2 regions of the Aminobacter sp. SR38 genome follow, and region 2 is predicted to be linked to the other one. Evidence: riboswitches for the same ligand, from Rfam matches in the RefSeq annotation. Region 2 holds a riboswitch; the other holds the start of a gene.
What was found. Region 2 has a riboswitch for S-adenosylmethionine ahead of metA (homoserine O-succinyltransferase). Riboswitches for the same ligand answer to the same signal wherever they lie in the genome.
Positions count from the first base shown of each region.

Region 1: another riboswitch for S-adenosylmethionine. It lies ahead of IG197_RS09355 (O-succinylhomoserine sulfhydrylase); the one in region 2 lies ahead of metA (homoserine O-succinyltransferase).

Region 1 covers NZ_CP062112.1:1,912,434-1,928,241, forward strand. Annotated here, with positions in the region: gene IG197_RS09315 (histone deacetylase) at 1-542, shown strand, start outside; gene IG197_RS09320 (DUF6460 domain-containing protein) at 603-899, opposite strand; gene IG197_RS09325 (diguanylate cyclase domain-containing protein) at 1,227-3,065, shown strand; gene IG197_RS09330 (UDP-glucuronic acid decarboxylase family protein) at 3,083-4,069, opposite strand; gene IG197_RS09335 (glycosyltransferase) at 4,174-5,997, shown strand; tRNA gene IG197_RS09340 (tRNA-Gly) at 6,091-6,164, shown strand; gene IG197_RS09345 (ABC transporter substrate-binding protein) at 6,301-7,083, opposite strand; gene IG197_RS09350 (2'-deoxycytidine 5'-triphosphate deaminase) at 7,193-8,281, opposite strand; SAM riboswitch at 8,423-8,500, shown strand; gene IG197_RS09355 (O-succinylhomoserine sulfhydrylase) at 8,544-9,737, shown strand; gene apaG (Co2+/Mg2+ efflux protein ApaG) at 9,898-10,290, shown strand; gene IG197_RS09365 (Hsp33 family molecular chaperone) at 10,310-11,302, opposite strand; gene argF (ornithine carbamoyltransferase) at 11,419-12,336, opposite strand; gene IG197_RS09375 (aspartate aminotransferase family protein) at 12,352-13,545, opposite strand; gene IG197_RS09380 (GcrA family cell cycle regulator) at 13,900-14,418, shown strand; gene IG197_RS09385 (magnesium and cobalt transport protein CorA) at 14,508-15,521, opposite strand; gene phoU (phosphate signaling complex protein PhoU) at 15,611-15,808, opposite strand, start outside.
Region 2 covers NZ_CP062112.1:3,931,507-3,947,314, reverse strand. Annotated here, with positions in the region: gene IG197_RS19380 (DUF2125 domain-containing protein) at 1-741, shown strand, start outside; gene IG197_RS19375 (prephenate/arogenate dehydrogenase family protein) at 809-1,744, opposite strand; gene hisC (histidinol-phosphate transaminase) at 1,748-2,860, opposite strand; SAM riboswitch at 3,014-3,091, shown strand; gene metA (homoserine O-succinyltransferase) at 3,142-4,065, shown strand; gene IG197_RS19360 (helix-turn-helix domain-containing protein) at 4,378-5,325, opposite strand; gene IG197_RS19355 (substrate-binding domain-containing protein) at 5,509-6,636, shown strand; gene IG197_RS19350 (sugar ABC transporter ATP-binding protein) at 6,720-8,234, shown strand; gene IG197_RS19345 (ABC transporter permease) at 8,231-9,229, shown strand; gene IG197_RS19340 (alpha/beta fold hydrolase) at 9,331-10,059, shown strand; gene IG197_RS19335 (amidohydrolase family protein) at 10,100-11,251, shown strand; gene IG197_RS19330 (metal-sulfur cluster assembly factor) at 11,248-11,598, shown strand; gene IG197_RS19325 (hypothetical protein) at 11,638-11,871, shown strand; partial or broken gene IG197_RS19320 (homoserine O-succinyltransferase) at 11,911-12,060, shown strand; gene IG197_RS19315 (NAD(P)-dependent oxidoreductase) at 12,368-13,258, opposite strand; gene betI (transcriptional regulator BetI) at 13,745-14,371, opposite strand; gene IG197_RS19305 (aminomethyltransferase family protein) at 14,682-15,808, opposite strand, start outside.

The DNA of each region.
Region 1 (15,808 bases), 2.0 Mb from region 2:
ATGCCCGCCGCGCCCAGGGCGCCGGCTTCTGCACCTTCAACGACGTCGCCGTCGCCGCACTGGCGCTACTCGAAGATGGGCAGGTCGAGAACATCCTGGTTGTCGATCTCGATGTGCATCAGGGCGACGGCACCGCCGAGATCCTTGCCAGCACTCCTTCGGTGTTCACTTTCTCGATGCATGCCGAAAAGAACTACCCGGTGCGCAAGGTCGCCTCGAGCCTCGACATCGGCTTGCCCGACAAGACTGGCGACGATGCCTATCTGGATGCTCTCACCGAAGCCCTTGCCGGCCTGTCACGACACGGCAGATGGGACATCGTCTTCTACAATGCCGGCGTCGATCCGCATCGCGAGGATCGGCTTGGCCGTCTAGCGCTGAGCGACGAGGGGCTGCGCCGGCGCGAGCGTCTCGTCATTGGGTACTTTCGCGGACGTGGCGTGCCATTGTGCGGGGTGATCGGCGGCGGCTATTCGACCGATGTCGCAGCCCTTGCCGCCCGCCACGCCATCCTGTTCGAAACGGCGGCCGCCTTCGCCTGAGCATGGCCCCGAAACGCATCAATCGCGTTTCGGAAAAGATCATGCCAGACGGGGCGGCAGCTATTTGCGGTAGCTGAACAGCCTCAGAATGATGAATGCCGGCACGACGATCGCGGCACCCAGCAGGAAGTAGCCGAGGAAGCGATCGACGGCGCGGAAGCCCATGCGCCAGATGTCGACGAAGAAATCGCGGATGCCGTAGATCACGTCGAAGGGCGACCAGCCGAAGGCTGACATGACGATGCCGACGAGGAAGGAGATGACCAGCAGCTTGATGAACACCCTGAGCGGGGTGTCGCCGAGAAAGCGCGTCAATCCGGACAAGTTCGATCTCCTGCGATTCGAGCCATCAGGCATATCGTGATTGCGCCACGCGCTTCAAGGTGCTGACGCCGATGCCACCCGCGCTGCACAACCTGCGATTCATGTGATCGGCAGACATTTCACGCAGGACGATACATCCGCGTTGACCTTTTGGAAAACATTCTCGGGCGATTAGCAACTTCTGATGGATCGTCGGGAGTTGAGCGCGCGGTGGGAATGGAGAAGAACTCGCAAGCCAAACGCGGTCTCAACAGCTACCTCATCGCCTTGGCATTGGCCTGCCTGCTTCCCGTGGTCGCAGTATCGGCTGTTGCGGTCTGGTCTGCCGGAAGCGCCTACAGGGATGCGGCAGTCGCGCGCTTGAACGACACCGCTCGCACGCTGGCCAATGCCATCGAAGGAGAGCTGAGCAGCCGCTTCGCCAACATGTCGGTGCTGGCGCAACATCGTGAGATTCCCGATCCCGAACCGCTCCCTGAGCCGGAACTGTGGGTGCTCGGCGCCGACAACAATGTGGCGCTGATCGCCAACGATCGCGTCCCGGCCTTGCGCGCCAGGTCGAACGCGGCGGCGGATGCCGCAGTGCTTGCCATGAGCACGCAGGCGAACGTTGTCTCGAATGTGCTTACCACAGGCAACGAGCCGCGCCTCGTGCTGGCTGTGCCCGCCCCTCCGGGCAAGCGCGGGGGCGCTGCCTACGTCATGTCGACGTCACCTCAAGACCTTATCCAGACCTTGCAGCGCGGCAAGCGCGCGCCGACCGACATATTGGTGGCCGTCACCGACGGCAACGGGCGCATTCTCGCACGTTCGCGTGACGCCAGCCGGTTCATTGGCCAAGTCGCTCCGGACTGGCCCAAACTGGAGGCGCTTGGAACCAATGCCGGACTTTTTGCGGCAAAGACCATTGAAGGCCTGCCGATCATCCTGTCTTTCCAGAAGCTGGCTGGCACACCGGGCTGGGTGATCATCGTCGGTGAATCGACGACCGTATTCGACGCGCGCTGGCGCGACCCGATGTTCAATCTGATGTTGGGTGCAGGCATGAGCCTGCTGCTTGCCGTCTGCGTGGCGATGTGGCTCGGCAAACGCATCCTGCAGCCTGTGCAGGCGCTGGCCCGCTACAGCAATGCCATCGCCGATGGACAGGAGACGGAGGCGGCCTCGGTTGCCCCATCCTCAATCCAGGAATTCGAGATCCTGCGCCAGAGCTTTGCCAGGGCCGAAAATGCCCTGCGCAGCGAAAAGCGCCGCTATCGCACCATCGCCGAAACGGGTGCCATTGTGCTGTGGCGTCGCGACGGGGATGGCAGCGCTGGCCTCGCGACCGGCTGGGAGCAACTCACCGGCCGGCCGGAAAGCGAGGTCGAGGGCCAGGAGTGGACCAACGCCATCCATCCCGACGATCGCCCGATTACCTCCGCCGCCTGGGCCGAGGCGCTCAAGCAAAACACGCCGCTCGATGTCGAGTTCCGTCTCAAGGTCAGCGACGGACGCTGGCTCTGGGTTCGCTCGCAAGGTGCCCCGGTGTTCGACACAGACGGGCGCATCATCGAATGGGTCGGGCTGCTAGAGGACATCGACGAACGCAAGCGCGCGCAGGCCGACATCGCCTATCTGGCGCATCACGACACGCTGACCGGGCTCGGCAATCGCATCCTGTTTCGCCAGCAGCTCGAACTGGCGGTCGGCAATGTCCGGGATGGCCGCGCCCGCGCCCTGCTCTGCCTCGACCTCGACCTGTTCAAGCAGGTCAACGACACGCTCGGCCACCCTGTCGGCGACGCGCTGCTGTGCGTGGTCGCCGACAGGCTGCGCGGCTGTGTCGACGCGGCGGATTGCCTCGTGCGCCTCGGCGGCGACGAATTCGCCGTCATCCAGAATGACAGCCGACAGCCGGACGCTTCGGTTTCGCTCGGCTGCCGCATCGTCGAGGCGCTCTGCGCACCCTACGACATCGGCGGTCACCAGATTTCCATCGGCGCCAGCGTCGGGGTCACCTTGATCGGCAACGACAGCAGCGACATCGGTACCTACTTCAAGCGCGCCGACGCCGCCCTCTACCGCGCCAAGCAGGACGGCCGCGGCCGCGTCTGCTTTTTCGATCAGGTCGAGTTGCTCGCCGATATGGTCGAACTGGCCAAGGGCGGTTCGGTGCAGGCGAAGGACGTCGCCGAGCGCAGCAACGGGCGCGCCTAGGCCGTCGCCAGTCGCGCTCAGGAAGCAGCAGCCACCACGCCACCGTCCTTGATGTGCGGTTGAGCGTCTATCAGTTCCTGGAAATAGGCAACCGTGCGCTGAAGGCCCTGCTCCAGCGGCGTGGCGGGTCGCCAGCCGAGAGTACCGGCCAAGGTGATGTCGGGCCGCCGCTGCTTCGGATCATCCTCGGGCAACGGCAAGAACTCGAGCCGCGACCTGCTGCCCGTCTCGGCCAGAACCGCGCGGGCGAGTTCGATCATCGAAAACTCCTCCGGGTTGCCCAGATTGACCGGTCCGGTGAAATCGCGTGGAGAGGCCATCAGCCTGATCAGGCCGTCGACGAGGTCGTCGACATAACAGAACGACCGCGTCTGCGTGCCGCCGCCGAAGATCGAGATGCTGTCGCCGCGCAACGCCTGCATGATGAAGTTGGAGACGACGCGCCCGTCATCGGGCTGCATCCTCGGGCCATAGGTGTTGAAGATGCGGGCGACCTTGATCTCCAGATCGTGCTGTCGCCGGTAGTCGAAGAACAGCGTTTCGGCGCAGCGCTTGCCCTCGTCGTAGCACGAGCGCGGGCCGATCGGATTGACGTTGCCCCAGTAGCTCTCGTCCTGCGGGTGGACGGCCGGGTCACCATAGACTTCCGATGTCGAGGCCTGGAGGATCCTGGCGCCTAGACGCTTGGCGAGGCCAAGCATGTTGATGGCGCCGAGCACGCTGGTCTTGGTGGTCTGCACCGGATCGCGCTGGTAATGGATGGGCGACGCCGGACAGGCCAGGTTGTAGATCTCGTCGACTTCGACAAAAAGCGGCTGGCAGACGTCGTGCTCGATCAATTCGAAACGGGAATGTTCGGCAAGGTGTGCGACATTGGCGCGCGCACCGGTGTAGAAATTGTCGACGCACAAGACATGCGTCCCTGCCGCGAGAAGCCGTTCGCAAAGATGCGAGCCAAGAAAACCCGCTCCACCTGTAACCAGTACCCGCTTTTCTGGACGCATGTCGGCCTCTGCTTTCGCTACAGGCATTGCTTGGCGGGCAAGCTCATGCAATGTCGCTCATGTTTCTACAAGTTCGGCATTTCCAGGCCAATAGGCGCGTTTGAATGAACTATTTCGACGGCAGCGCTTTCAGCAGGGACTGGACATCCCACCACATCCCGATCTGGGAAAAGTTGCTGCGCGAGCGCGCGCAGGAGCCGCTGCGGGTTCTGGAAATTGGCTCCTTCGAGGGCCGCTCGGCGCTGTTTTTCCTGAAGTTCCTGCCTAATTGCCATTTGACCTGCATCGACACATTCGAGGGCAGCGTCGAGCACAGGACACCCGGCTCGCGCCATCACACCGACATGAGCGAAGTCGAGGCACGCTTCGATGCCAACACGAAGCTCTTTTCCGACCGGCTCGAAAAGCTGAAGGCCTTCTCGATCGAGGCGCTGTCGGAACTGCAGCGCGAGGCGCGCCGCTTCGACGTCGTCTATGTCGACGGCGACCACCATGCCGCCTCGGCTTTCACCGACGCCCAGCAGAGCTGGGACCTGCTTGCCTCGGGCGGCATCATGATCCTGGACGACTATCTGTGGCAGCCGGCCAAGCCGGCCGCCGAGCGCCCAAAGCCCGGCATCGACGCCTTTCTCCAGGCAAGAGCAGGAGAGTACGAGGTCCTGCACAACGACTACCAGGTGATCGTCCGCAAGACCTGGAGCCCGTCCCGCGATGCCGCTTCAGGTTTCACCATCGGCGCGCGGAGCATCGACGAGGCCTCCGGCGGGTCGATCAAGCCACCCTTGGTCAGCTTCGTCGTCATCGCCTGGAACTATGGCCGCTACGTCGGTGCGACGATCGACTCGATCAAGGCGCAGGACTACCCGAACTTTGAGTGCCTGGTCATCGACAATGGCTCGACCGACGACAGCGTCGAGGTCATCGCCAGACATGTCGGCAATGACAGTCGCTTCCGTATCGAAACGCTGCCGGAAAATCTCGGCCAGCTTGGCGCGGCATTCTGGTCGCTCGACAAGATCAAGGGCGGCTTCGTCAGCTTCGTCGATGCCGACGATGTGCTGCTGTCGACCTACGCGTCGATGCATGTCCAGGCTCACCTGGCGCTGCGGCAAAGCGTTGCCTTCACCTCGTCCAGCGTCGCGGAAACGGACGCGGTGGGAAACATCCTGGCTGTCGCTGGCGGCGGCGCCGTCGACAGCCAGAGCCAGACGCGAAACTTGCATGCCGAAGCGTCCGTCTTCCGGCTGCCGACCGTCTCACAGCAGCACTTCCAGCAACTGTCGGCGCGGACCGTTCTCGTGCCGAGGTGGGCAAGCGGCTGGCAATGGAGTCCCGGTACGGCAAACATGTACCGGGCGTCGCACTTGCGGCTGGTCCGGCGCGGCGGCGAAGCCAGACACATGCGGGCGGCGGACGGCTACTTCAACTTCATGTGCCATGGCTTTGGCGGCAGCGCACTTATCGATGTCGTTCTGTCAGGCTACAGGCTGCATGGGGAAAACGCCTTCTCGAACCATGAAAGCTCGCCCTGGCTTCGGTCCGGGACGCCGGAATACTACCGGCTCGCCGAGGAAGCGACGCTGACCGATATCGATTTTCTCCTGGCCAATGCAGGCAGATATGCCTGGATGCTCGACGGCGGCTACTGGTCGGTGCTGGATCTCATCACCCGCGAAACACCCAAGCGACTGCGCAGGTTCTACGCCGACCGCAAGGTGTTCGCGGTCTTCCTGGCAAATGCACCAACACTGGCGGCCGAGTTTCGCTCGCGTGTCTTTTGCCGTGAAATCCTTGCCCGCTTTTCCGGCAGCCAGGCACGAAAGATCCTCCGCGCCGGATATGGCGGGAAGCTCAAGCAGCGCGCCTATGGCGAGATTGCACTGTCCGAGCTGCGCAAAGCGCTGTCGATCCTGCGGAAGCACAAATAACGTCGCCCGACGCAGCAGCCGAATTGCGTCGGTACTGGTACAACACGTTTCCCGATTGCCTGCCCGCAAGGCGAATGCTAACCAAGTGCCCGCGCGGGTATGATGTAATGGTAGCCTGTCAGCTTCCCAAGCTGAACGCGCGGGTTCGATTCCCGCTACCCGCTCCAATTTTTGCAGCAAGATCTTTCGCCCTGCCCGCAGCCAATCCGAGGCGGGTGCTAGCACATGCGTCTTGCGACGCCTGCTCCGGATACGAAAAGGCCGGACGCAAGCGCCCGGCCTTCGGTGTTCAGGTATCAGCGATCAATCCGCGCCATAAATATCGAAGTCAAAATACTTCGCGTTGATCTTGGCGTAGGTGCCGTCCTTGTAGATGGCGTCAATGGCGGCGTTAAGCTTGTCGCGCAAGGCGGTGTCATCGAGGCGGACGGCAATGCCGGTCTCGGATTCGGTGCCCTTGAGATCGCCGATCATCTTGCAGCAATCCTGACCGGTGGTCTTCATCCAGTCGACGAGCACGAACTTGTCGGCGACGACGGCGTCGAGGCGGCCATTGGTCAGGTCGGCCACGGCCTCGTCCTGCGTCGGATAGAGCTTCACGTCGGCGCCGGCCTTGGCATAGTGGTCCTCTGCATAGATGCTCTGCGTCGTCGAGGCCTGTGCGCCCACCGACTTGCCCTTCAGCGCATCGGGCTCCGGCGAGGTCAACTCGGAGGTCTTGAGCGCAATCAGCGCCAGCGGCGTGGTGTAATATTTGTTGGTGAAGGCAACCTGCTTCTTGCGTTCCTCGGTGATGGTCATCGAGGCGACGATGGCGTCGAACTTCTTGCCCTGCAGCGCCGGAATGATGCCGTCCCAATCCTGGGCGACGATCTCGCATTCGACCTTCATCTGAGCGCACAGCGCATTGGCGATGTCGACGTCGAAGCCGACGAGCTTGCCGTCGGCGCTCAGATTGTTGAAGGGCGGATAGGCCCCCTCTGTGGCGATCTTGAGCTTTGTTGAGTCCTGCGCCGAGGCACCGCCCGCCGCAGACAACAGCGCTGCCAGCGAAGCAGCGCAAGCGAACTTCCACGAAATCTGCATGATCCTCTCCATTTGCCGGGCACCCTTATGTCGGGCGTCCCTGCCCGCAGCCAAGCACAGCGGCTTGAAATGGACAAGCAGACTAAGGTCGGCAGGCCCTGACCTAAGGTCAGTCCGTACGGAAATGCTTTGAGAGCTTCAGTCCCTGAGCCTGATAGTTGGAGCCGAGGTCGGTGCCATAAAGCGCTTTCGGGCGTGCCAGCATGTGCTCGTAGACGAGGCGGCCGACGACCTGGCCGTGTTCCAGGATGAACGGCACTTCGTGGCTGCGTACCTCGAGCACGGCGCGGCTGCCGGTGCCGCCGGCGCCGGAATGGCCGAAGCCTGGATCGAAGAAGCCGGCATAGTGGACGCGGAACTCGCCGACCAGCGGGTCGAACGGCGTCATTTCGGCGGCGTAGAGCGGCGGCACATGCACAGCCTCGCGCGACACCAGGATGTAGAACTCGTCCGGGTCGAGCACCAATTCCTCGGCGCCATGATTGTAGATCGGCTCCCAGAAGTCGACGACCTTCTGGGCGGCGCGCTTGTCGACGTCGACGAGGCCGGTATGGTGCTTGCCACGATAACCGACGATGCTGCCGGGCGCACCGGCGAGGTCGATCGACAGCGCGATGCCGCCACCTGAAATGTTTGGCGGATCGATCGCCACCAGCCGGTCGGACACGTGCAGCGCGTTGAGCTCGGTTTCGGACAACAGCGCATTTCCCTTGCGGAAGCGGATCTGCGACAGTCGCGAGCCCTTGCGCGCGACGATCGGGAAGGTGCGCGGGCTGACCTCGAGATAGAGCGGGCCGGTGTAGCCGGCGGGAATCTTGTCGAACTCCTGGCCACGGTCGGTCATGACACGGGTGAAGATGTCGAGGCGGCCGGTCGAGCTCTTCGGGTTGGCCGAGGCCGATATCTCGGCAGGCAAAGCAAGACTCTCCAGCAGCGGCACGATGTAGACGCAGCCCGTCTCCAGCACCGCGCCATTGCTCAGGTCGATCTCGTGCAGCTTGAGCCGGTCGAGCTTGGCCTGAACCAGCGAATTGGGGCCAGGCAGGAAGGACGCGCGCACGCGATATGCGATGGCGCCAAGGCGCAGGTCGAGGCTCGCCGGCTGGATCTGGTCGGCATCGAGCGGCGACGCCTTGAGCGCGCCCGACGCAAACAGCGCCGCGATGTCCTGGTCTGGAAGAATGCCCGACTGCCGCAATTGCCTCACTCCTCTACAGCGCCACCAGCCCAAAAAGCGAGCCGGGGCCGCTGGATCCCGACCGTTTCCGGGCTCATGTGCGTGGCCCAAAACGTTTAGTCGTCCTCGCAATTGACGCAAGCAGGCTGCGGGTCTAAAGGACATTTATCCCGTGGTGATTTGGCCGGTCGGCTTGCAGCCACGTTAAACAAGTCGCTAAAGGGCCGCGTTGTGGACCGGTTGCGACTTATCGCGGCCGGTTTTTTTGTATTTGGATTTGGCTATGAGCTCCGAAAAGCAGCGTAACTGGAAACCCCAGACCACCCTCGTCCATGGCGGCAGCCTTCGCTCCGGCTTCGGCGAGACCTCGGAATCGATCTTCCTGACCCAGGGCTATGTCTATGAAAGCGCCGAAAGCGCCGAGGCCCGCTTCAAGGGCGAGACCCCCGGCTTCATCTATTCGCGCTACGCCAATCCCACCGTCGACATGTTCGAAAAGCGCATGTGTGCGCTCGAAGGCGCGGAGGACGCACGTGCCACCGCCTCCGGCATGGCGGCCGTCACCGCCGCCATCCTGTGCGGCTTGAAGGCCGGCGACCACATCGTTGCTGCCCGTGCCCTGTTCGGCTCGTGCCGTTGGGTCGTCGAGACGCTGGCGCCCAAGTATGGCATCGAGGCGACGCTGGTCGACGGCACGCTGATCGAGAACTGGGAAAAGGCGGTCCAGCCCAACACCAAGCTGTTCTTCCTGGAAAGCCCGACCAACCCGACGCTCGAAGTCGTCGACATCGCGGCGGTCGCGACCCTTGCCAATTCGATCGGCGCACGCCTCGTCGTCGACAATGTCTTCGCCACGCCGATGCAGCAGAAGCCGCTCGAGCTCGGCGCCCATGTCGTCGTCTATTCTGCCACCAAGCACATCGACGGCCAGGGCCGCTGCCTCGGCGGCGTCATCCTGTCGGACAAGAAGTGGATCGATGAGAACCTGCACGACTACTTCCGCCACACTGGCCCGAGCCTGTCGCCGTTCAACGCCTGGACGCTGCTCAAGGGCTTGGAGACACTGCCGCTGCGCGTGCGCCAGCAGACCGAGACCGCCGGAAAGATCGCCGACTTCCTCGCCGAGCAGCCTGAAGTGTCGCGCCTGATCTATCCGGGCCGCGCCGACCACCCGCAGGCCGACATCGTCAAGCGCCAGATGTCGGGCGGCTCGACGCTGATCTGCTTCGACGTCAAGGGCGGCAAGAAAGCCGCTTTCGCCTTCGAGAACGCGCTGCGGATCGTGCTGATCTCGAACAATCTCGGCGACGCCAAGAGCCTGATCACCCATCCGGCGACGACGACGCACAAGAACCTCACCGACGAGGCCCGCGCCGAGCTCGGCATCGACGACGGCACGCTGCGTCTGTCGGTCGGCCTCGAAGACGCCGACGACCTGCTCAACGACATCGGCGACGCGCTGAAGGCGGCGCGCTAAACGCCCAGGACAACGGCGCTCCGCAACCGGGAGCGCCGTTCGAGCCGGCGGTAAGATCCGTCACAGCCTCATCACAATCGGCGTGATTTTGTCGAACAGCAGTTGACCCGCAGCCTCGCGCGGCGGACTCTGTCATCGTGCAGGCCAAGGAGCGCAGCATATGTATCGCGCAATCACCCGCAACATCGCGGTCGAGGTCGAGCCCTTCTATCTGGTGGACCAGTCGGAGCCATCGGAAAACCGCTACGTCTGGGGTTACCGCGTCACCATCGAGAACAATTCCGACGAATTCGTCCAGTTGCTGTCGCGCTACTGGCACATCACCGATGCGAGCGGCAAGGTCGAAGAAGTGCGCGGCCCGGGCGTGGTCGGCGACCAGCCCGAGCTCAATCCCGGCGACAGCTATCAATATGCGTCCGGCTGCCCGCTCTCGACGCCGTCAGGCATCATGGTCGGGCGCTACACCATGCGCAACGAGGCGGGCGAGATGTTCGACATCGCCATCCCGGCCTTCTCGCTGGACTTGCCCGATGCTCGCCACAGGCTGAACTGACGCATCATTGCGCCCGACTTCACTGTACCGGTGCGAATTCTGCCGGGTCGAATTCGTAGGACTTGGAGCAGAACTCACAGGCGACGCGGATGACGCCGTCTTCGACGCTGTCAGTGATTTCCTCGGCCGTGAAGCCCTGCAGGATGCCCTTGATCTTCTGGCCCGAACACGAGCATTCGTCGACAACGCGAACGCCGTCATAGACGACCACGCCATGCTCGTGGAACAGGCGGTAGAGCAGCCTTTCGGTGCCGACCGTCGGGTCGATCAGTTCGGTCGGCTCGATGGTTCCGACCAGCGCCAGAAGCTCCTGCCAGGAGTTGTCGTCCGGGTGGACTGCGATGTCGCGCTCGTCGCCGTCGCCGCCATGGATGTCGGCCACGCGCCGGCGCTCGGGCGAGTCGGGCAGGAACTGCGCCAACAGGCCGCCGGCACGCCAATGCTCGCGCGGGCCGCCTTCGGCCGGCAGCACGAGCTTTGCCACCGACAGCTTGACCTCGGTGGGGATCTGTTCCGACTGGCGGAAATAGGCGCGCGCCGCCTCTTCCAGCGTGATGCCGTTGAGTTCGACGATGCCCTGGTAGCGTTGGGTATGCTCGCCCTGATCGATGGTCAGCGCCAGCACGCCGCTCCCGAGCAGATCCTCGGGCGCGGTCATGCCGGCCTCTATCGCCGCATCGACGCGGTCGGCGTCGAAGCGTGCATAGGCGCGCAGCGAATGCGGCGTGGTGAAGTCGGCGACCAGCATGTCGACCGGCCCGTCAGTGCGGGTCTGGAAGATGAACTTGCCTTCGAATTTCAGCGACGTGCCGAGCAGCACCGTGACCACACAGGCCTCAGCCAGGAGCCTGGCCACCGGCTCGGGATAGTCGTGCCGTCCGAGGATCTGGTCGAGCAGCGGGCCGAGTTGGACGGTGCGGCCACGCACGTCGAGCGGCTCGACCTGGAATGGAACGACATGGTCGTCGCCGGCGAACCCGAATTCGCCGAGCTTGCGTTCGGTGTCAGTCACTGGAACTTATCCCATCTATAGAGTTCCGCGCCCGGTCGGTCCGCCGACGGTCGCAGAACATGGCTTTGATGATAATTGAATGATCCCGCCCCAGATAGGGTCGCGGGATCACGCATTCAAGCGCCCAGGCACCAGGCGAGCACGGCCTTCTGCGCGTGCAGCCGGTTTTCCGCCTCGTCGAAGACCACCGAGTTCGGGCCGTCGATGACCTCGTCGGTCACTTCCTCACCGCGATGCGCCGGCAGGCAGTGCATGAACAGGGCGTCGGGCTTGGCATGCTTCATCAGGTCGGAATTGACCTGATAAGGCAGGAACACGTTATGGCCGCGGGCGCGATGCTCCTGGCCCATCGACACCCAGCAGTCGGTGACGATGGTGTCGACACCGCGAACCGCGTCTTCGGGCGAGCGCGTGATCATGACCTTGCCGCCATTGGCGCGGGCCCAGTCGATGTACTTCTGCTCCGGCTCGCTGCCTTCGGGCACGGCGATGTTGACGTTGAAGCTGAAGCGGGCCGAAGCCTCGAGCAGCGAGTGCAGCACGTTGTTGCCGTCACCGGTCCAGGCAAAGGTCTTGCCGCGCACCGGGCCGCGATGCTCCTCGAAGGTGAGGATATCGGCCATCAGCTGGCACGGATGGGTGTCGTCGGTCAGGCCGTTGATGACGGGAACGGTCGCATTCTCGGTCAGCTCGAGCAGTCGGTCATGCGCGGTGGTGCGGATCATGATCGCGTCGACATAGCGCGACAGCACCTTGGCGGTGTCGGCGATCGATTCCGAGCGGCCGAGCTGCATCTCGGTGCCGGTCAGCATGATGGTTTCGCCGCCAAGCTGACGCATGCCGACATCGAACGAGATGCGCGTGCGGGTCGACGGCTTGTCGAAGATCATCGCCAGCACCTTGCCCTCCAGCGGCTTCGATCGCTCGCCGGCTTTCAGGCGCGCCTTGCGCTTGGCTGCGTCGTCGAGAATCCCGCGAAGGTCGCTCCCGGAAAGTGCCGAGAGGTCGGTGAAATGGCGAATCCCGCTGGTCATGTAACTTCCTTGGGTTCAGCCGCCGCTGGCGGCGGCCTTGGAAAGGCTGGCAGCTCCGGCGCGAACCCGCGCGAGCGCCTCTTGGATGTCCGCGTCGCTGGTCGTCAGCGGCGGTAGCAGGCGGATCACATTATCACCTGCGGGCACCGCAAGCAGCTTGTGGTCACGCAGCGCCATGTTCACCTTGGTGTTGGGCATGGTGCATTTGAGACCGAGCATCAGGCCGGAACCGCGGATACCCTCGATCACGTCGGGGAACTCGTCGGCGACGGCGGCGAGACCCTGCTTGATCAGCAGTGCCTTGCGGCTGACCTCATCGAGGAAGCCTTCATCGAGCACGACGTCGAGCACGGCATTGCCGACGGCCATGGCAAGCGGATTGCCGCCAAAGGTGGTGCCATGCACGCCGGCAGTCATCGCGCTTGCTGCCTCTTCGGTGGCCAGGCAGGCACCCATCGGGAAACCGCCGCCGATGCCCTTGGCGATCGCCATCAGGTCCGGATTGACGCCGGCCCATTCATGGGCAAACAGCTTGCCGGTCCGGCCGATGCCGCACTGGACTTCGTCGAAAATCAAGAGCAGGCCGTGCTTGTCGCAAAGCTGGCGCAGGCGCTTCAGGGATGCGGTCGGGAACGGACGGATGCCGCCCTCGCCCTGCACCGGCTCGAGCATGATCGCCGCCGTCTCCGGTCCGATCAGCTTCTCCGCCGCATCGATGTCGTCAAAAGCGACCTGGTCGAAGCCTTCGACCTTCGGACCGAAGCCCTCAAGATATTTGGCCTGGCCGCCGGCGGCAATTGTCGCCAGGGTGCGGCCATGGAAGGCGCCCTCGAAGGTGATGACGCGGTAACGCTCGGGGTGCCCCTTCACATACTGGTAGCGGCGCGCCGTCTTGATCGCGCACTCCAGCGCTTCCGCACCCGAATTGGTGAAGAAGACGCGGTCGGCGAAGGAGTTTTCGGCCAGGCGTTCGCCAAGCCGGCTCTGGCCGGGGATCTGGTACAGGTTGGAGACGTGCCAGAGCTTGGCAGCCTGCTCGGTCAGTGCCTGGACGAGATGCGGATGGCTGTGGCCCAACGAATTCACCGCGATGCCACCAGCAAAATCGAGGTATCGCTCGCCGGTTTCGGTGATCAGCCAGGAACCCTCACCTCGCTCGAAAGCCAGAGGTGCACGAGCAAACGTCTCGAAAAGCGCCGAACCGCTCATTATATGTCTCTCCGAAGCCCGGAAAATCAAAAAGCCGCCTCAGAGCGGCGGCCTGCGGCTATATCAGGTTTTTCTGCCATGAAGTCAACGAAAACGTCGCTTATGCCAGCGCATTCCAAGCCACCCGTTGCCGCGTAGCCACGTTATCTCGGCAAGTTGGGGAAAACCGTAAAAACCGAATCGTGCTGCCCTCTCGGACTCTTGTCACGGAGTCAGCGCATCGGTAATTGTAATTGAGAAATAACTAGATTTCGTGCGGCGGACATAATCACCGAATAGATGTGGTGTCCAACCGGCTTTGCCCGGACGGAAAAGGATTCCGAGTACTGCGCGTTAAATCAGGAGCACGGTCTCATGAATTGGACTGACGAGCGGGTCGAACTACTCAGGAAATTGTGGTCGGAAGGTCTGAGCGCGAGCCAGATCGCGGCGCAATTGGGCGGCGTCAGCCGCAATGCCGTCATCGGCAAGGTTCACCGCCTGAAATTGTCGAGCCGCGGCCGCGCGACGGCTGCCCCGGCGCGTCAGAAGAAGACGACGCAGGCAACGACCGCGACCAAGACTGTGCAGCGCACAGTCACGGCGACGCGCACCGTGACCGCCAGCATCGGCGCAACCGCGCTGCAGGCGCAGTTCGAGGTCGAGCCGGTTGCCCGCCAGTACATCCGCCCGGTTGAGAACGTCGTCGTGCCGATCTCGCGCCGCCTGCAGCTGGTTCAGCTCAGCGAGCGCACGTGCAAGTGGCCGAACGGCGATCCGCTGAGCGAAGACTTCAGTTTCTGCGGCAACGAAGCCGGTGAGAGTGGGCCCTATTGCGGCTACCACTCGAAGATCGCCTTCCAGCCGGCCTCGGAGCGCCGCCGCTCGCGCTGAGCGAATAGCAAACAGTACAATTGAAAAAGGCCTCGGATCGCCAAGCGTTCCGGGGCCTTTTCTTATCCGCTACTCACCATTTGCTGCTCTCACAGCCACCCGTTCTTCCTGAAGCGCCAGTACAGGATCGAGCAGATCGTCGCGATCGCGACCAGCACGGTGGGATAGCCGTACTCGAAATGCAGCTCGGGCATCTCGGCAAAATTCATGCCGTAGATGCCGGCAAGCGCCGTCGGCACGGCCAGGATGGCCGCCCAGGAGGCGAGCTTCTTGGCGATCGCCGTTTCCTGGCTTTGGCCGACAAGCAGGCTCGCCTCGAAGGCGAAGGCCAGCACCTCGCGCAGATTGTCGACCTTTTCCAGCACGGTGCGGATATGGTCGGTGACGTCGCGAAACAGCGGATGCATCGCCGGTCGCAACTGCGGCAGGTCGGCGCTGGTCAGGCGGCGACAGACCTCGACCAGTGGGCCGGCGGCATTGCGCAGGCGCAACAGGTCACGCCGCAGCATGTAGAGCCGCTCGATGTCCTTCGACGTCATCGGCCGCGCCAGAACGCCATCCTCGATGAGGTCGACCTCTTCCTCGATCTGCTCAAGCACCGGCATGTAGTTGTCGACGATGAAATCGAGGATCGCGTAGAGAATGAAGTCCTCGCCTTTTGCCAGCGCGCTCGGACAGCTTTCCCAATGCTGGCGGACAGCGGCATAGGAGGTCGAGACGCCGTGGCGGACGCTGACGATGTAGCCCTTGCCGACGAACATGTGTGTCTCGCCGAAATTCACCCGACCCTGCACCAACTGCGCTGTGCGTGCGACGATGAACAAGGCATCGCCATATTGCTCGATCTTGGGACGTTGGTGCGGATGCTCGGCGTCCTCAATGGCAAGGTCGTGCAGATTGAACTGGCGCTGCACCCTGAGCAGCAGCTCGCGGGCCGGCTCGAGCAGGCCAATCCAGACGACGTGGCCTTCCTTGGCCGCCCAGAGGCCGGCTTCTTCGATCGGGATGTCGGCAATACGACGGCCGCCGAAATAGACGCTGGAGGCGACGACACCGCCTTCCAGCTCGGGGTCCTTGTCGAACTTCCTGGCCAGTTCGGTCATGCTGCACCCCTGCGGGGATCAGCCCCGCCAATCGGAGACTATTCTAGACCTTCACCACCCGGCGCAGAAGAGCCCGCGTCCATCGTGGCTCAGCCCGACTTTCCCTCGCCTTCCAGCGTCACGCGATGGCTCTTGTCTTCCTTGGGGCGCTCGGGCGGCATCTGCTCTCCGGTGACGATGTAATAGATCGTCTCGGCAATGTTGGTGGCGTGGTCACCGATGCGCTCGATGTTCTTGGCGACGAACAGCAGGTGCGTGCACGGGGTGATGTTGCGCGGATCTTCCAT
Region 2 (15,808 bases):
AGGATTTCGGCCAGCGCCGGCAGTTTCCGCACCGCCGCCCAGGTCTATCAACCTATGCACTCGGTGCTGGAGATCGACGGCCCGCTCAGGATCGCCGCGCCCGACCTGCCTCAGTTGCAATTCAACTGGGATTTGCTGCATGCCAGCGCCAGGATCGCAAAACCCCTGCCAGAGCGAATCTCGGTCGAAACGCTCAAGCTTTCCGGCCAGGCAGCGTTCATCGACGGCGTCGCCAAGCCGCTGTTCACCGCCGAGCAGACGCAGACGCATCTGCGCCCGAACGGCGCCGACATCGATCTCGCCGGTACCTTCACCGGTCTGCAGATCGACCCGCAGGCGATCGGCGGACGCACGCTGCCCAAGCTCGACGGCAGCGCAGACACCTCGCTCAACAATGGTGTTGCCCTTGTGGAAAGCAGGCAGCCGGCGCTGCGCGGCCAGTCGGGCAGCATTCGCTCGCTGACGCTGACGTCGGGCGGTACGACCGGCGTCGCACTCAGTGGCCCATGGTCGGTCGGCGACGATGGGCTGATCGATGCAGATCTCAAGGTGACGATCCAGAACCCGCGCGAGCTGTCGCGCATCCTGTCTCAGGTCATTCCGGAGCAGGCCAAGCAGTTCGAGACCGCCTTCACCGGCCTCGCTTTGCTCGGCGACGCGCCGACCCTGCCGCTCAAGATCGTCAAGGGCAAGGCGACTTTGGGCTTCATTCCGCTCGGCATGGTGCCGGCGGTAGATTAGGGGAGTAAGGCAGTAGGGGAGTAGGGGGACGATCCCCTATTCCCCTATTCCCCTATTCGCGTATTCCCTAACCCTTCGCCGGATGCTCGATGGCCTCGCGGCCGAAGTTCGGCACGTCGACTTCCTGGCCGGCGTCGATGATCGAGCGGCGGATGGCACGGGTGCGGGTGAACATCTCGAACAGCTTGTCGCCGTCGCCCCAGCGGATCGCCCGCTGCAGCGACGCCAGGTCTTCCGAGAAGCGCGCCAGCATTTCCAGGATCGCGTCCTTGTTGTGCAGGCAGACGTCGCGCCACATCGTCGGGTCGGAAGCCGCCAGACGGGTGAAGTCGCGGAAACCGGAAGCCGAATATTTGATCACTTCCGACTTGGTCACCGACTCCAGATCGTCGGCTGTGCCGACGATGTTGTAGGCGATGATGTGCGGCAGGTGCGAGACGATGGCGAGCGTCATATCGTGATGTTCGGGATCCATCGTATCGATGTTGGAGCCGCAGCGGCGCCAGAACTCCGACAGCTTCTCCAGCGCCACCGGATCGGTATCAGGCAGTGGCGTGAAGATACACCAGCGGTTCTCGAACAGCTCGGCGAAACCGGCATCGGGGCCCGACTTCTCGGTACCGGCCAGCGGATGGCCGGGGATGAAATGCACGCCCGCGGGTACATGCGGGGCCATCTGCGCGATGACGGAGGCCTTGGTGGAGCCGACGTCGGTGAGGATGGCGCCCGGCTTCAGCGCTAAGGCGATGTCGACAGCCACCGCTTCCGAAGAGCCGACCGGCACCGAGACGATGACGAGGTCGGCATCCTTGACGGCTGCCTTGGCGTCGGTCGAGTAGCTGTCGCCGAGACCGAGTTCCTCGGCGCGGGCGAGCGTGGGTGCACTGCGGGTGGAGATCGCAATGTGACGGGCGAGTCCTTCACGGCGGATGACGCGTGCCAGCGACGAGCCGATCAGGCCGATGCCGACGAGGGCGATCTTTTCAAAGAGAGGATCTGACATGGTTCAACTTTTCAGGAATTCGGTGAGTGCGGCAACGACGCCGCGATTGGCTTCTTCGGTGCCGATGGTCATGCGCAGCGCGTTGGGGAAACCGTAGCCGGTGACCCTGCGCAGGATATAGCCGCGCGCCGTGAGATGGTCGTCGGCGGCTGCGGCCGAGTGCTTGCCGTCATCGGGGAAGTGCACCAGCAGAAAGTTGCCGACAGAAGGCGTGACGCGCAGGCCGAGCTTTTCGAACTCGGCGACCAGCCATTCCGCCCATTTGGCATTGTGGGCAATGGTGCGCTCGACATGGCCGCGGTCTTCCATCGCCGCCACGCCGGCTTCGATCGCCGCCGCATTGACGTTGAAGGGACCGCGCATGCGCTCGAGCACGTCGATGACGTGCGCCGGCGCATAGATCCACCCGATGCGCATGCCGCCGAGGCCGTGGATCTTGGAGAAGGTGCGCGTCATCACGACGTTCTCGTTGGCCGCGACCAGTTCGACACCCGACTCATAGTCGTTGCGGCGGACATATTCGGCATAGGCAGCGTCGAGGACGAGCAGCACGTTCCTGGGCAGTGCCGCGTGCAGGCGGCGCACCTCCTCGAACGGCAGGTAGGTGCCGGTCGGGTTGTTGGGGTTGGCGAGGAAGACGATCCTGGTCTTCGGCGTCACCGCCGCGATGATGTTGTCAACGCTGGCCTTCTCGGCATCCTCCTTGGCAACGACCGGCGTGGCACCGGCTGCCTGGGTGTAGATCTTGTAAACCATGAAGCCGTGCTCGGTGTAGACGGCCTCGTCGCCCGGCGAGAGATAGCTCTGGGACAACAGGCCCAGCACTTCGTCGGAGCCATTGGTGCACAGGATGTTGGCAGGATTCAGCCCATGGGTCGCCGCGATCGCCTGCCTCAGGCGTGACGCCGACCCGTCGGGATAATACTCCATCTTATGCGATAGCCTTTGGACGGCCTCGATCGCATGGGGCGAGGCTCCGAGCGGATTTTCGTTCGACGACAGCTTATGGACCTTGGCGACGCCTGCCGGAGCGGAGCTCTTGCCGGGGACATAGGCTGCGATGTCCATGATGCCGGCGCGGGGTTCGGGGCGAATCTGCTCGGGTGCCTTGGTCATTTCGAAATATCCTGGATTGGCGCCTCCGGCCGGAGGCCGCAGCGGAAATACCGCCCGGTGCACGCAATGTCGAGGAAAACCGGCGGAACCGGGCGGTCTGGCCGGACGAATGGGTCGCGGTTGACGCAATCCCCGACCGGGCGTAATAGCAGGGCATAGACCCGTGGTGATTTGGCCGGTCGGCTTGCAGCCACGTTAAACAAGTCGCTAAAGGGCCGTTTGCGATCCGTAAACCGGCTTTGCGACAGCAATGCCGGTTTTGTTTTTTTGGAGTTCGCACAGTGCCGATCAAGATCCCGGATCAACTCCCCGCCCGCCAAGTGCTGGAAAAAGAGGGCGTGTCCATCATGGATGAGCAGACAGCTCTCCGCCAGGACATCCGTCCGCTGCAGATCGGCCTGCTCAACCTGATGCCCAACAAGGTCAGGACCGAAACGCAGATCGCGCGCCTGATCGGCGCCAGCCCGCTGCAGGTCGAACTGACGCTGGTGCGCATCGGCACCCACAAGGCCAAGAACACCTCAGAAGATCACCTCATCGCCTTCTATCAGACCTGGGAAGAGGTCAAGGATCGCAAGTTCGACGGCTTCATCATCACCGGTGCGCCGGTGGAACTGCTGCCTTTCGAGGACGTGACCTACTGGGACGAACTCAAGCAGATCATGGACTGGACGACGACCAACGTGCACTCGCCGTTCTTCATCTGCTGGGGCGCGATGGCGGCCGCCTGGCATTTTCACCGCGTTCCCAAGCACACGCTTGAGCACAAGGCGTTCGGCGTCTACCGCCACAACAACAACGCGCCTGCCTCGCCCTATCTCGCCGGCTTCTCCGACGATTTCGCCATACCGGTGTCGCGCTGGACCGAGGTCCGTGCCTCGGACATCCCCGAAGGCTCCGGCCTGGAGCTTTTGATGGAATCGGAAGAGACCGGCCCGAGCCTGCTGGCCGAAGAAGCCGGCAACCGGCTCTACATGTTCAACCACATCGAATACGACTCGACCTCACTCAAGGAAGAGTATGACCGCGACGTGGCCGCCGGCGTGACGATTGCCGTGCCGCACGAATATTACCCCGACGACGACCCGCAGCGCCGGCCGCTGAATCGCTGGCGCTCGCACGCCCATCTTTTGTTCGGCAACTGGATCAACCGCGTCTACCAGACCACCGAGTACGATCTGGAAAACATCGGCAAGGGCCGCTAGCCTCCCCGAACAGGACCGCGCTCGACGCCGGGCGCGGTCCTTTGATGCCCTGCTGGTCCTGGAAACCCTTCGTCTGCAGCCGGCGATGGGCTCGAACATGCCGTCATCGATATCGCTGTGGCCGTCGAGAACGCGCACAACGTCGACAAGCAAACGGAAGACGCTTGATCCGATCGAGCATGCGCTGGTGGTGAAAGCCTGACGCCTGGTAGCCGACGCTTAGGGCAGGTCAGGGGTGGGCAGCGGCTGTCGGCTTTTGGAAGAGTCTCCAGGAAAAGCAGACATTGGTGGGTTAGCGAATTGAACAAGCAGCTAAAGCGCCTTCATTCGCACCTGACGCGGACTCTTCCCATATTTGCGGGTAAAGCGATGACTGAAGTAGCCGGGATCGTTGAAACCGTTCGCGAATGCTATGTCCTGTATCGTCTGGCTGCGCTGATTTAGGCGTTGGAGCGCACGGTAGCAGCGATCGAGACGCTCGTTCTCGATCCATTTATGAAGTGACGTTCCTGTGGCGCTGAAAAGCTTGTGCAGGTAGCGAACAGAAATACCCGCCTTTGCCGCAACGAAAGAAACCGAAAGCTCCGGATCCGAGAGGTTGACTAGCACGATGCTGCGAATGCGGCGGATGAGATGATCGTGGGATTGCGTGAGGCCATTGCCGCGCGATGAACCGTCATTGGGCTCGGAATCGGCTATGAGGTCGAGAATGGCGGTGGCCAGCGAGTATCCGGCCTGCGGGCCGATACCTGCGGGATCGGCAGCGAGCGAGCCAAGTATCTGGGAGGCTAGGCCGCTGGCACCGCTTTGCCCACGGAATACATGTCCGCACAGCCTGTCGGTACTCAGCCCCCGGTGGACGAACTCGTTGCGCGGAAACCGGACGACGATCCGCCGAACTGGACCATCGAACTCGACAGAATAGGGCAGAGTGGCGTCAACGATGGTGAAGTCCCCGGGCGTCAGCCGGACATCGCGGCCTATGTGGCGGGTTACACCGCTCCCGTCTATCTGCAGTGCCAGCAGATAATCCTTGCCATTGTCCCGCCCGATATTGGCAAGGCTTCGTTCGATCACGACGGATTCGCAGTCGACGAACGAACAGTCGAGGAAACCAACCCGGCTCTTTCGAATCTTGGCGTGGTAGGCGTCGGTTTCGGACCGATGCGCCGACAAATCAGCGATCTGGCAGATTGCCTGCTGGAAACTCGTAAATCGGGCGGTCGGATCGACCGCATCGGTGGATAAGACAGTAATCATCGGCACCAACAACCCTGGATACGTTACCGCAGCGATTGGTCTCTCACAAGCCCGCAACGCTACCCATGGGAGTGCACAAACGCAGCATTTGTCGTGCACGATTGCACCACGACATTTGTCCGCGCCGACGCTTTACTAAGGCCAAGCAGTGGTGATCACAACCACGCATTGGGGAACAACGGGATGAACGGTACTTCACGGAAAATGACAGGAGTCGCGCTGATTGCGTTCGCATTGGCCGCGACCACCGCCTTGCCGGCCTCGGCCGTAGATCAGGGCGCCATCGATTTCGCCAGGAAGGTGGTCGATCAGGCCACCAACACGGTGATGTCGCGTGACCCGCTCGGTGCGGGCTCGTCGCGCTGGACCGGCGCCGAGACATCACCGAAACCCGTGAAGGACGCGACGATCGCGGTTGTTCCATGTCCTCTCGCACTCTCGGTCTGCCAGACCGCTCTTGCCGACGCCACAGCCGCCGCCGAAGCCATAGGGTGGAAAGTCATCCCAATAGATTCGAAAGGCGATCCCGCCGTCGCTCAAAAAGCCGTCGAGGCGGCAATCAACCGCGATGTGAGTTGCGTGCTTACCATCGGCTCACCTTCGCGAGATATCCGCGCCCAGATCCAGCGCGGGAAGGAAAAGGGGATTGCCTTCGTGACGGGCTTCGCCGACGACCCGAGGGAGTTTGGCGGCGACATCGGCTTCGGCATTGATCAGACCGCAGCGGGCAAGCTTCTTGCGGCTTATGTGGTTGCCAATGGTGGCGGCAATGTCGTCATGTTTACCGCCTCCGCCTTTCCGCAACTGGGGGAGCGTCTCCAGGGGTTCAAGGATTATCTCGCAGAACATGGCGGCGACGTCGCCAAGGTCGTGGAAGACGTGGAGTTCAATGTAGGCGCGGGCGCTTCCGACCTGATCACCAAGACACAGGCGCTGCTGACCAAGCATCCAAAGGATAGCATCCGGTGGGTGCTGGGGCCGTATGACGAAGCGCTCGTTCCGGTGCTCGCAACCGCGCGGCAACGTGACCGGACCGAGATCAAGGCGTTGGGCTTCGACGGCGAACCTGTCGCGCTGGACTCCATCGTTTCCGGCGGCGGTCAGGTCGCGACGATCAGCTGGGGCCTGGAATGGGTGGCCTGGGCCGGTATCGACGAATGCAATCGCGCCATCAACAAGGCCGAGGTCGGCGTGAACAAGGACTTCCCGCTTCAACTGACCATCCAGTCGAATGCTGCGCCGGGCAAGCGCTACGATCCGGGCTTCGATTTCAAGGCGAAGTTCCGTGAGAGCTGGGCGGCGGCTGAGTAGCCTGCGGAACAGACGCGTCAGGGCCGTCGCGGCGGACATGCAGTCCGCCGCCGGCTTCATTCGCTCGCGGAGCAAGCATCGATATGTCCATTCTCCAGTTCTCCAACATCTCGAAGACCTTCGGTGAGACCCGTGCACTGAAGGGAGTGGATTTCGATTTGCACGAGGGCGAAATCCACGCGCTGGTCGGTGAGAATGGCGCGGGGAAATCGACTCTCATCCGGATACTCGCGGGAGATTTCCCACCTGATACGGGCTCCATGATGCTGGCCGGAAGTCCGCTGCGGCTCCTGCATCCCAGCGATGCGCTGGCTGCAGGGATCGGCTTCGTCCATCAGCGGCCGCCCTTCATTGCCGATCTTTCAATTACCGAGAACTTTCTCCTCGGCCTTCCATATCAACATCGTCGGGCCGGCCTGATCGACTGGAAAGCCCAGCATCGCGAGTGTGAGGCAAGCCTGGCGTCGCTGGGACTGTCCGTCGATCCGCGGACGCCTCTCGCCTCGCTGAGCGCGCATCAACGCCAGATGGTGGCATTGGGAAGGGCGTTGCTCCGCAAGCCCAGACTCCTGGTGCTCGACGAGATCACGGCGTCCCTGTCCGAACCGGAGGTCCGCACCCTCCTCGACACCATCCGCAAACTGAGGAAGCGGGGCGTCAGCGTCATCTATGTCAGCCATCGCCTTGAAGAGGTCTTCCGGATCGCCGATCGCGTGACCGTGTTGCGCGACGGTCGGCGCATATCGACCACGCGGCTTGACGAGATGACCGAGGCCGGACTGGTGCGCGACATCGTCGGCTCCGACATGCAGGACCTGTTTGCGCGCGAAGACGGACCGGTCGGCCAGAAACGGGAAACGCTGGTTTCAGTTCAGGGGCTCAGCGACAACAGACTTACCGACATAAGCTTTGACATTGCCAAGGGCGAGATCGTCGGGATAGCCGGCCTTGGAGGCTCGGGCCGGTCGCGCATACTGCGGATGATTGCGGGCGCATCGCCGCGAACTGCCGGCGATGTCCTTGTTGAAGGCAGGCCTGCCGCAATCGGCTCGGTGCGGGAGGCGTTGCAGGAGGGCATCGCCCTCGTGACGGAAGAGCGCAGCCATGACGGTTTCGTCGAAACGCTGCCTATCTGGCAGAACGTATCGCTGCCTTGGGGAAGCCGTTTTAAAACAAAGGGCTTTTTGAACCTTCGCGTCGAGCAGCGCAAAACCGAGGAAGCGACGCGACGGTTCTCTGTACGGATGCCCTCGATAAACGCCTCGATGCTGGCCCTATCCGGCGGAAACCAACAAAAGGTGATCTTCGCGCGCTGGGTGCTGGGTCCGGTTCGCCTGCTCCTGCTCGACGAGCCGACGCATGGCGTCGATATCGGTTCGAAGACCCAGATCTATGGCGCCATTCGCGAGCTTGCCCATGAAGGGCGCGGCATTCTGGTGGTGTCTTCCGAACTGGAGGAACTGCAAGCCCTGTGCGATCGAGTCCTTCTGCTGAAGGGCGGGACGATCATCGACGAACTAAGGGGCTCCGATATTTCCAAGGATGCGATGCTGCATCGCCTCCTGTCTTCCTCTGACAGCACAAAGGTCGCCGTATGACGATTCAGGAAATCACCGACACACCGCCCAACACATCGGCGCGCTCGTCATGGATTGGCAGTTTTGACACCGCATCCGCGGCACCCGTAATTTTCCTCGTGCTGCTGATCGTCGGCTTTTCGATCGCCGAACCTGCCTATTTTCCCACGCGCGAAAATTTCGTAACGATCCTCAACGACGGAGCGCTGCTCGCCCTCCTCGCGTGCGGCCTGACGTTGGTCCTGGTCGTCGGCGAATTCGATCTTTCCATCGCTGCGACCGCATCCTTGGCGGGCGCGCTTGCAACCGTCCTGATCACGCAGCTCGGATGGCCGGTCCCGACAGCGTTCCTTGTGGTCCTCGCCAGCGCGCTGATCATTGGAGCCTTCAACGGCGTCCTCGTAACGGTGCTCGAAATCCCGGCCCTGGTTGCGACAATCGGCACGGCAAGCCTGCTTGACGGCGCGACCCTCTGGGTGACCGGTAATTCGGTTATTTTCATGGGCTTCACCGACGCTTTCATATGGTACGGTTCCTGGCGCATCGCCGGGTTGCAGGCGCCCTTCTTCTATCTCCTGGTTTTGGCGATACTGATCGCCATAGCGCTGCGCTATACGGTGACAGGGCGTCATCTGCACGCGACAGGCGGCAATCGGGCGGCCAGCCGTATGGCCGGAATTCGGGTCAACCGAAACGTACTTCTCGCCTTCGTTGCCTGCGCCGTCCTGGCGAGCATCACCGGCTTCATGTACACCGCCAGGCAGGGTTCGCTTACCCCTTTGTTCGGCACGTCGATGATGCTCCCGGCCTATGCCGCGGCATTCCTTGGATACGTGACCCTTGCCAACCGGCGCTTCCACATCCTCGGCACGGTAATCGGCGTTTACATCATCGGGACCGGAACGCTCGGCCTGCTTCTGATCGGCGCTCCGGCCTATTCGCAGCAACTGTTCGCGGGAGCCGTGCTTATCGCTGCGACCGGTGGTTCACGCGTCCGCCACCTGCTGCGCAAGTGAAGTCTGTCATGCCTGGTCTCGCTACAATCGAAACGAGTTTCGTCGGGTCATCGCCCCGGATAGCGGTGGAGAGCGTCGGCAAGGGAGAGCTTGTCGTCTTCATGCACGGCATCGGCGGCAACCGGCGGAACTGGCGTGACAATCTGCCGGTTTTCGGAGAGCATTTCCGCGCCGTCGCCTGGGACGCCAGGGGTTATGGCGACAGCGACGACTACGAAGCGGCGTTGCGGTTCAGGGATTTTGCCGACGACCTGGCCAGAGTCCTCGATCATTTTGGCGAGGAGCGCGCGCATATCATCGGGCTGTCGATGGGGGGGCGCATCGCTATGGATTTCGCTCATGCCTACCCTCACAGGCTTAGTACGATTACCTTGTGCGCGACCAACACTGGTTTTTCCCGCTTCACGCCGGAGGCCCGAGCGGAATTCATCCGCTCCCGCAAAGAACCGCTGATGAGTGGCAAGGAACCAGCCGACATCGCCGAACCCGTAGCGCGATCGCTGATGGGCCCGAAGGCGTCCGAGGCGGCGTTGGCGCAACTCGTAGACAGCATGTCGAGACTGCACAAGCACAGCTACATCAAGAGCATCGAGGCGCTGGTGAACCTCGACACTCATGCGGGCCTCGACCACATGACCGTGCCCGTCCATGTGATGTGCGGGGCGGACGATCCGCTCACCCCGCTCTCCATGTCCAAGGAGATCGCGCAGCTCATTGCGCATGCGACGCTGACCGTGGTGCCGGATGCCGGCCATCTTCTCAACATCGAGAATCCGGCAGCTTTCAACAATGCCGCGCTGAACTTCCTGCTTCGCCACAAGCAGACATAAAGGTCGGCCAGATCCACGCCACAGAGCCAGGGGAAAAACGATGCCAGAACAAACAGCGAAATTCGGTGGGAAGACCGGAATCGACCCGAAGATCGCCGCCCGGATATCCGACGGAAAAGCCTGGGAACCGCTTCCCGACGACATCTTCGTCATAGATGGGGTAGCGCATACCTACAATCATGCGCCCGACAACCTGATACCCGGCTCCTATGCCCCCATGATGACGCAGATGTTGTGGGGGATCCACGAGTTCTACACGCCGCGCGACACGCCCAAATGGCTTGTCCCGCAACAGCATCGGATCATGCAGGACGCCGATCTGATCGGCCATTCGCTCTTCGGCGAGAGCCAGGTCGATGCCTGCGTCTATCACCACCTGCCGATCTTCAACCTGTTCAAGGATGGCGGCGGTCCGCTCTATGTCGGCAAGGAGATGCGCGAGCGGTGGCCCGGACGCGTCCTCATCTATGGCGGTATCAGCCCCTATCACGACAACGTGCTGGATGAGATCGACCGCTTCCTGGACGAGGAGAAAGTGTCGGGCTTCAAGTTCTACCCGCTTGATCTGGTGGGCGGCACGGTGCGCGGCACCAGGATGGACGACGAGAAACTGATGTTTCCGCTTTACGAGCGGATGCTCAAGCGCGGCATCAAGACCGTTGCCATGCACAAGGCAATCCCGTTCGGTAACGTCGGCCACGAGTATTTCATGGTCGATGATGTCAACGATGCCGCGACCAGTTTCCCGGAGATGAACTTCGAAATCTTCCACGGTGGCTTTGCCTTCCTCGAGGATACCGTGCTGAAGGCGACCTACAATTCCAACGTGACGATCAACCTTGAGGGCACAAGCGCCCTGATCTTCTACGCCCCGGAACGGCTGGCCCACATACTGGGTTCTCTGGTTCAGGCGGGCGCTGCGGATCGCATCGTTTGGGGAACCGGCGTGCCGGTCATCCATCCCCAGCCGTTCTTGGAGGCTTTCTGGAATTTCCAGATTCCGCTCAGCATGCAGGAAGGTTATGCCTATCCAGCGCTGACTCCCGAGATCAAGCGCATGATGCTTGGAGGGACACAGGCGCGTATCCTCAGCCTCGACGTGGAAAATCTAAAGCGGGTTGCCGCAACCGACGAGTTTGCGAAACGCGACCGGCTCGCCGAACCGTGGACAAGCGGCAGGGGGACGAAATGATGGATATGCGTAGCGCGGTCGAGGACGCCCTGGATCAGATCATCGATCCCTGCAGCGCCGGGATCGGCAAGCCGGTCGGGCTTGTCAGGATGGGGCTGATCAAGGAACTCGATCTTGCGATGGAGGGCGACGCTGTAGCAGTAAGATTGCAGCTGCGCGTGACGTCGCCCTGCTGCATGATGGGCCCCAGCTTCACGGCGCAAGCCAAGGAGAAGCTCATGAGCCTGCCCGGCATCTGTTCGGTCGAGGTGACCATCTCCCCGGAGATCGACTGGACGCCGGGCCACATGGCCCCGTCCTATCGCGCTACCCTCAGCGGTCCGCGGATTGGCTACCCGGAGGCATAGCAAGGTCTTGCCCGATCGGATCGTCCTGGGCCAGCGCGCATGGCTGCGACGATGAGCCGTCGTAACCCATGTCCTGCTCCGCTGGCTGACGCGGACGACATTTGCAGGCTCGACGCACGGCAACTGGCCTCGGCTTACGGGTCGGGATCGTTGTCGCCCGTCGAAGTGATCCATGCCGTGTTGAAGCGGGCAGACGTGGTGGATGCGCGCTTCAATGCTTTCACCAGGATCGACGTCGAAGGGGCATTGCAGGCAGCCCGACTCTCCGAGTAACGCTGGAGAAGGAAGGCTCCGCTGTCCGCAGTGGACGGCGTGCCGCACGAATATTACCCCGATGACGACCCGCAGCGTAAGCCGCTCAACCGCTGGCGCTCGCATGCCCATCTTTTGTTCGGCAACTGGATCAACCGGGTCTACCAGACCACCGAGTATGATCTGGAAACAATCGGCGAGGGTCGCTAGCCGACCGTCACAAGGCCGCGTCCGTTACCCGGGCGCGTCCCTTTGGCGCCCTGCTGGAAACCCTTCGACTGCAGGCGGCGATGGTGACTCGAACAGGCCGTCATCGCCAGCCGCGTGGGCATCGAGAACGCGCACAACGTCGACAAGCAAACGGAGGACCTCATTGATCCGATCGAGCACACGCCAGAGCAATTCCAGGTGGTTTGCGGACTGTCGGGTTTGGCCGGAGAAGTCGCAGATCCGCCTGTCGTCGCAAACATCCCGAACCATGCTCGACATGTTTGCTCAAGCTTTGCAGCGACACAGGCTATTCAGGCTTCCTGCTGACGCGCGAACCGGCGGGAAGCACCTCCAAGCTGCGCCGATCCATCTGCGCGAGAAGCTCTTCAAACCCAAACCGCGGCACCCAGGCAAGCCGACCTATGGCTTCAACGGAACAATATACCCGGTCTATGGACTGCGGCAGTATCCATCTTCTCCGGCCGAATTCGGCAGCAAGGGACGGCGCGCGCAGGCTGATGACGGATGCCGCATCATGCGCGAGGGCGTTACAGTCCTGCCTGACAAACGGAGTGGCGCCCGAGATGACATAGCGTTGGAAATGCGCTCCTTCGTTGCGCAGCGCCAACACATGGGCGTCTGCAACGTCGCGAACGTCAACGCCGCGATGCAGCCTATATGACGCCATCACGTCGCCCGGTTCCGGAAAACTCCGCGACATTCGCAACACGCGCACGTCCAGATTCGGGCACGCCATGTCTTCCAGGACCCGCTCGGCTTCAAGCTTGGTGCGATGATAGATGCTCTTGGGCTTGGGAGGGGTATTTTCATCGATCCAGGTGCAAGAGCCAGGGGCAACGGCGTGACCATACAAGGCTGTCGTGCTGGTGAAGACCAGTCGTTTCACAGCTGAGGCAAGCGCAACCTTTGCAACGAGGCGAGTGCCCTCTACGTTGATGCGGTGAAATTCCTCGTCCGGAACGAGACCGACATGGGGTGCGTGCAGCGCGGCCGCATGAACCACCGCGTCAGCCCCCTCGAATGCCGATCTCAAGAGCCGTTCATTGGCGAAGTCTCCAACAAGATGCGTGGTTGAGAAAGGCGAGCGGTCAATACCGACCACATCGTGGTCGCTTGCCAGAGCGCTGAAAATAGCGCGACCCACCCGCCCGGAGCTACCAGTAATCACTATTCGCATATCTTGTTTCTCGACGGTCATTGTCGCAAAAACCCAATAAAGCGACACGTCTACGCCTGATTTCCGCGAAGGGCACAACCGCAGGCCGCTGCTTCAGGATGGACCGCTTTATGGTTCACTATGGCATGTCGTGAACGACTGTGGCAGGGCTGGAGCCGATGCCGGGAGCATGGCGAAATTTGTGCGGATGAGCTCAAATCAAGTCGCTTTCGCCTTTCACCGGCGCCCGGTCTGCTCGAATTTCTGATCAAATACTGAACTAGCAACAGAACCGAATTGATCGCATCGATTCTGGGTTGTAGACCATGTTTTCCAGTGTCGTGGAGGATGCGATGCCGAAGCTGTCGACTGTGTCCGCTACCGGTGTTTCGCTTGTCCTTGTCACTACCATCGCCCTGACCGCTCCAGTCCGCGCTGACCAATTGATTTCTGGGTTCGTAGATCGCCGTTCGGCAGCAATGCACGCTGTGTCTGACACCATGCCCTTCATCCCCCCAGAGAGGTTCGCTCGGTGAGGTGAAGGTTCTTTTGCCAGGCGGTCTGGATTCGGGCTTCGATGACCTGGAGTGCCATGCGATGAGCGCGCGCGACGTCGAATTCGCCCTGGCGATGGGCGAATTGCAGCCAGAACCCATAGGACAGGCAGACAATGGTCTCGGCGATGTCGTCGGCCTCTTCCTTCGACACCAAGTCCTTCAGCGATCTGGCGAGATACTTGCGCAATTGATAGTCGCAGAGGCGCTGCATGCGATCGAAAGCCGGGTCGTACGGGACGCGGCTCCAGAAATAGAGCCAGGCCGACACCGCCAGGGGGGACACCTGCGAGGGCGCGAAATTGCCATCGACGATCGCCACGATCTCGTCAATCGTGCTTTTTGCCTGCTTGCGCCTGTCGCGGACTTCGCGGAGCAAACTGCCGACCAGGTCCGACATCGTCTCGGCGATCAGCGCTTCCTTGGTGCCGAAATAGTGGGTGATAATACTGGTGGCGACCCCTGCCTGAGTAGCAATCTTCTTCAGGGTTAGGTCATCGATGCCATCACGATGCAGAACTAGATAAGTGGCGTCGATCAACTGCTTCTGGCGAATGGGCGCCATGCCCAGTTTCGGCATTTCAATACATCCTCATGCGCAATCAGGCCCAATAGTATCTCACGTCGCCGAAAAGCACAGAGGTGACTGTGCTCATAGCGTCTACATCAGGCAATATCCGGCTTAGGAAAATAGCTCTAGTGACGAACACGGCCTGCCGACGCTTTTCTTAGGTCTGTCGCTCCGCATGCGACGGGCGATCAGGTCGATTGCGATGGCCTATCGGAAAGACCGGATCAAACAATAGAGAGGACCGCGGGCGGCCGAGGCCGTCCGCGGTCCGAAGCAATTTGATAGCATCAGCCTGATTGGCCAACGGGCCGATATTTGATCATTCGGCCGCGTGTTGGACCGGAATGCTCGGCTCAAGGCCCCGCGGGATCTTCTTTTCCTTGTCATAGAGGGGCATGTCGTCGAGGATCGCGACATGCGTGTTGCCGTCCCGGCAGAACACCTCTACCGCAGTTCCTGAAGCCATGGAGGTGCTGAGGCGGACGATCGCCACACCCTGCTTGAGATAGGGCGACCAGGCGCCCGCAGTGACGAAACCGACCTTCTTGCCGGCGATCGACACTGCGCCGAGACGAAGCGGTTCGCCGCCTGGGCACTTGAGGCCGACGACACGGTTCGAACCGGTGGCCTTGGCCAGCGCGGCCTTGCCGACGAAGTCGTCCTTGCTAAGGTCGACGAATGCACCGAGGCCAGCCTCGAACGGAGTCATGGTTTCATCCATGTCAGAGCCGTTGTTGAGGATGCCGCCTTCGATGCGGCGGATGTCCATGCTGTCGAGTGCGCAGATCTCCATGCCGTGCGGCTTGCCGGCTGCGATGAAGCGTTCCCACATGGCTGCGCCATCGAATTTGCCGCCGTTCGGCAGCGTGTAGACTTCGAATCCCATCTCGTTGGTCCAGCCGGTGCGCGATAGGATCACCGGCTGGCCGCCGATGGTCGTCCTAGCCACGGAGAAGTATTTGAATTCAGCCGGAACGCCGGTGTCGCTGAGCTTCGCCAGGATGTCGAGCGAGGCCGGGCCCTGGATCTGCGTGACCCAGGATTCCGGGTCCGAGATTTCGACGTCGAGATCCTGCGAGTGGGCAATGAACCAGGAGAAAACAGGACCGTCAGCCTGGACGTACCAGTAGGTGTCTTCCTCGAGACGCATCAGCACGCCGTCGCACAGGATCGTACCGTTAGGGTAACACAGCAAACCGTAACCGGCGCGACCGGGCTTCAGCTTTGCGCAATCGCGGGTGAACACGCGGTTGCAGAACTTTGCGGCATCCGGCCCCTTGATCTGGACAGGGCGTTCGCCGGTGTCGAACAGGCCGGCCTTGGTGCGCAGCGCCCAATAGCCGTCCAGGCGGTCGATCTTCTGCGACACCGGCATCAGGCGATTGTTGTAGACCGTGTACTTCGCGCCGTTGGCAACGTGGAATTGCGAGTAGGGTCCGCGGATAG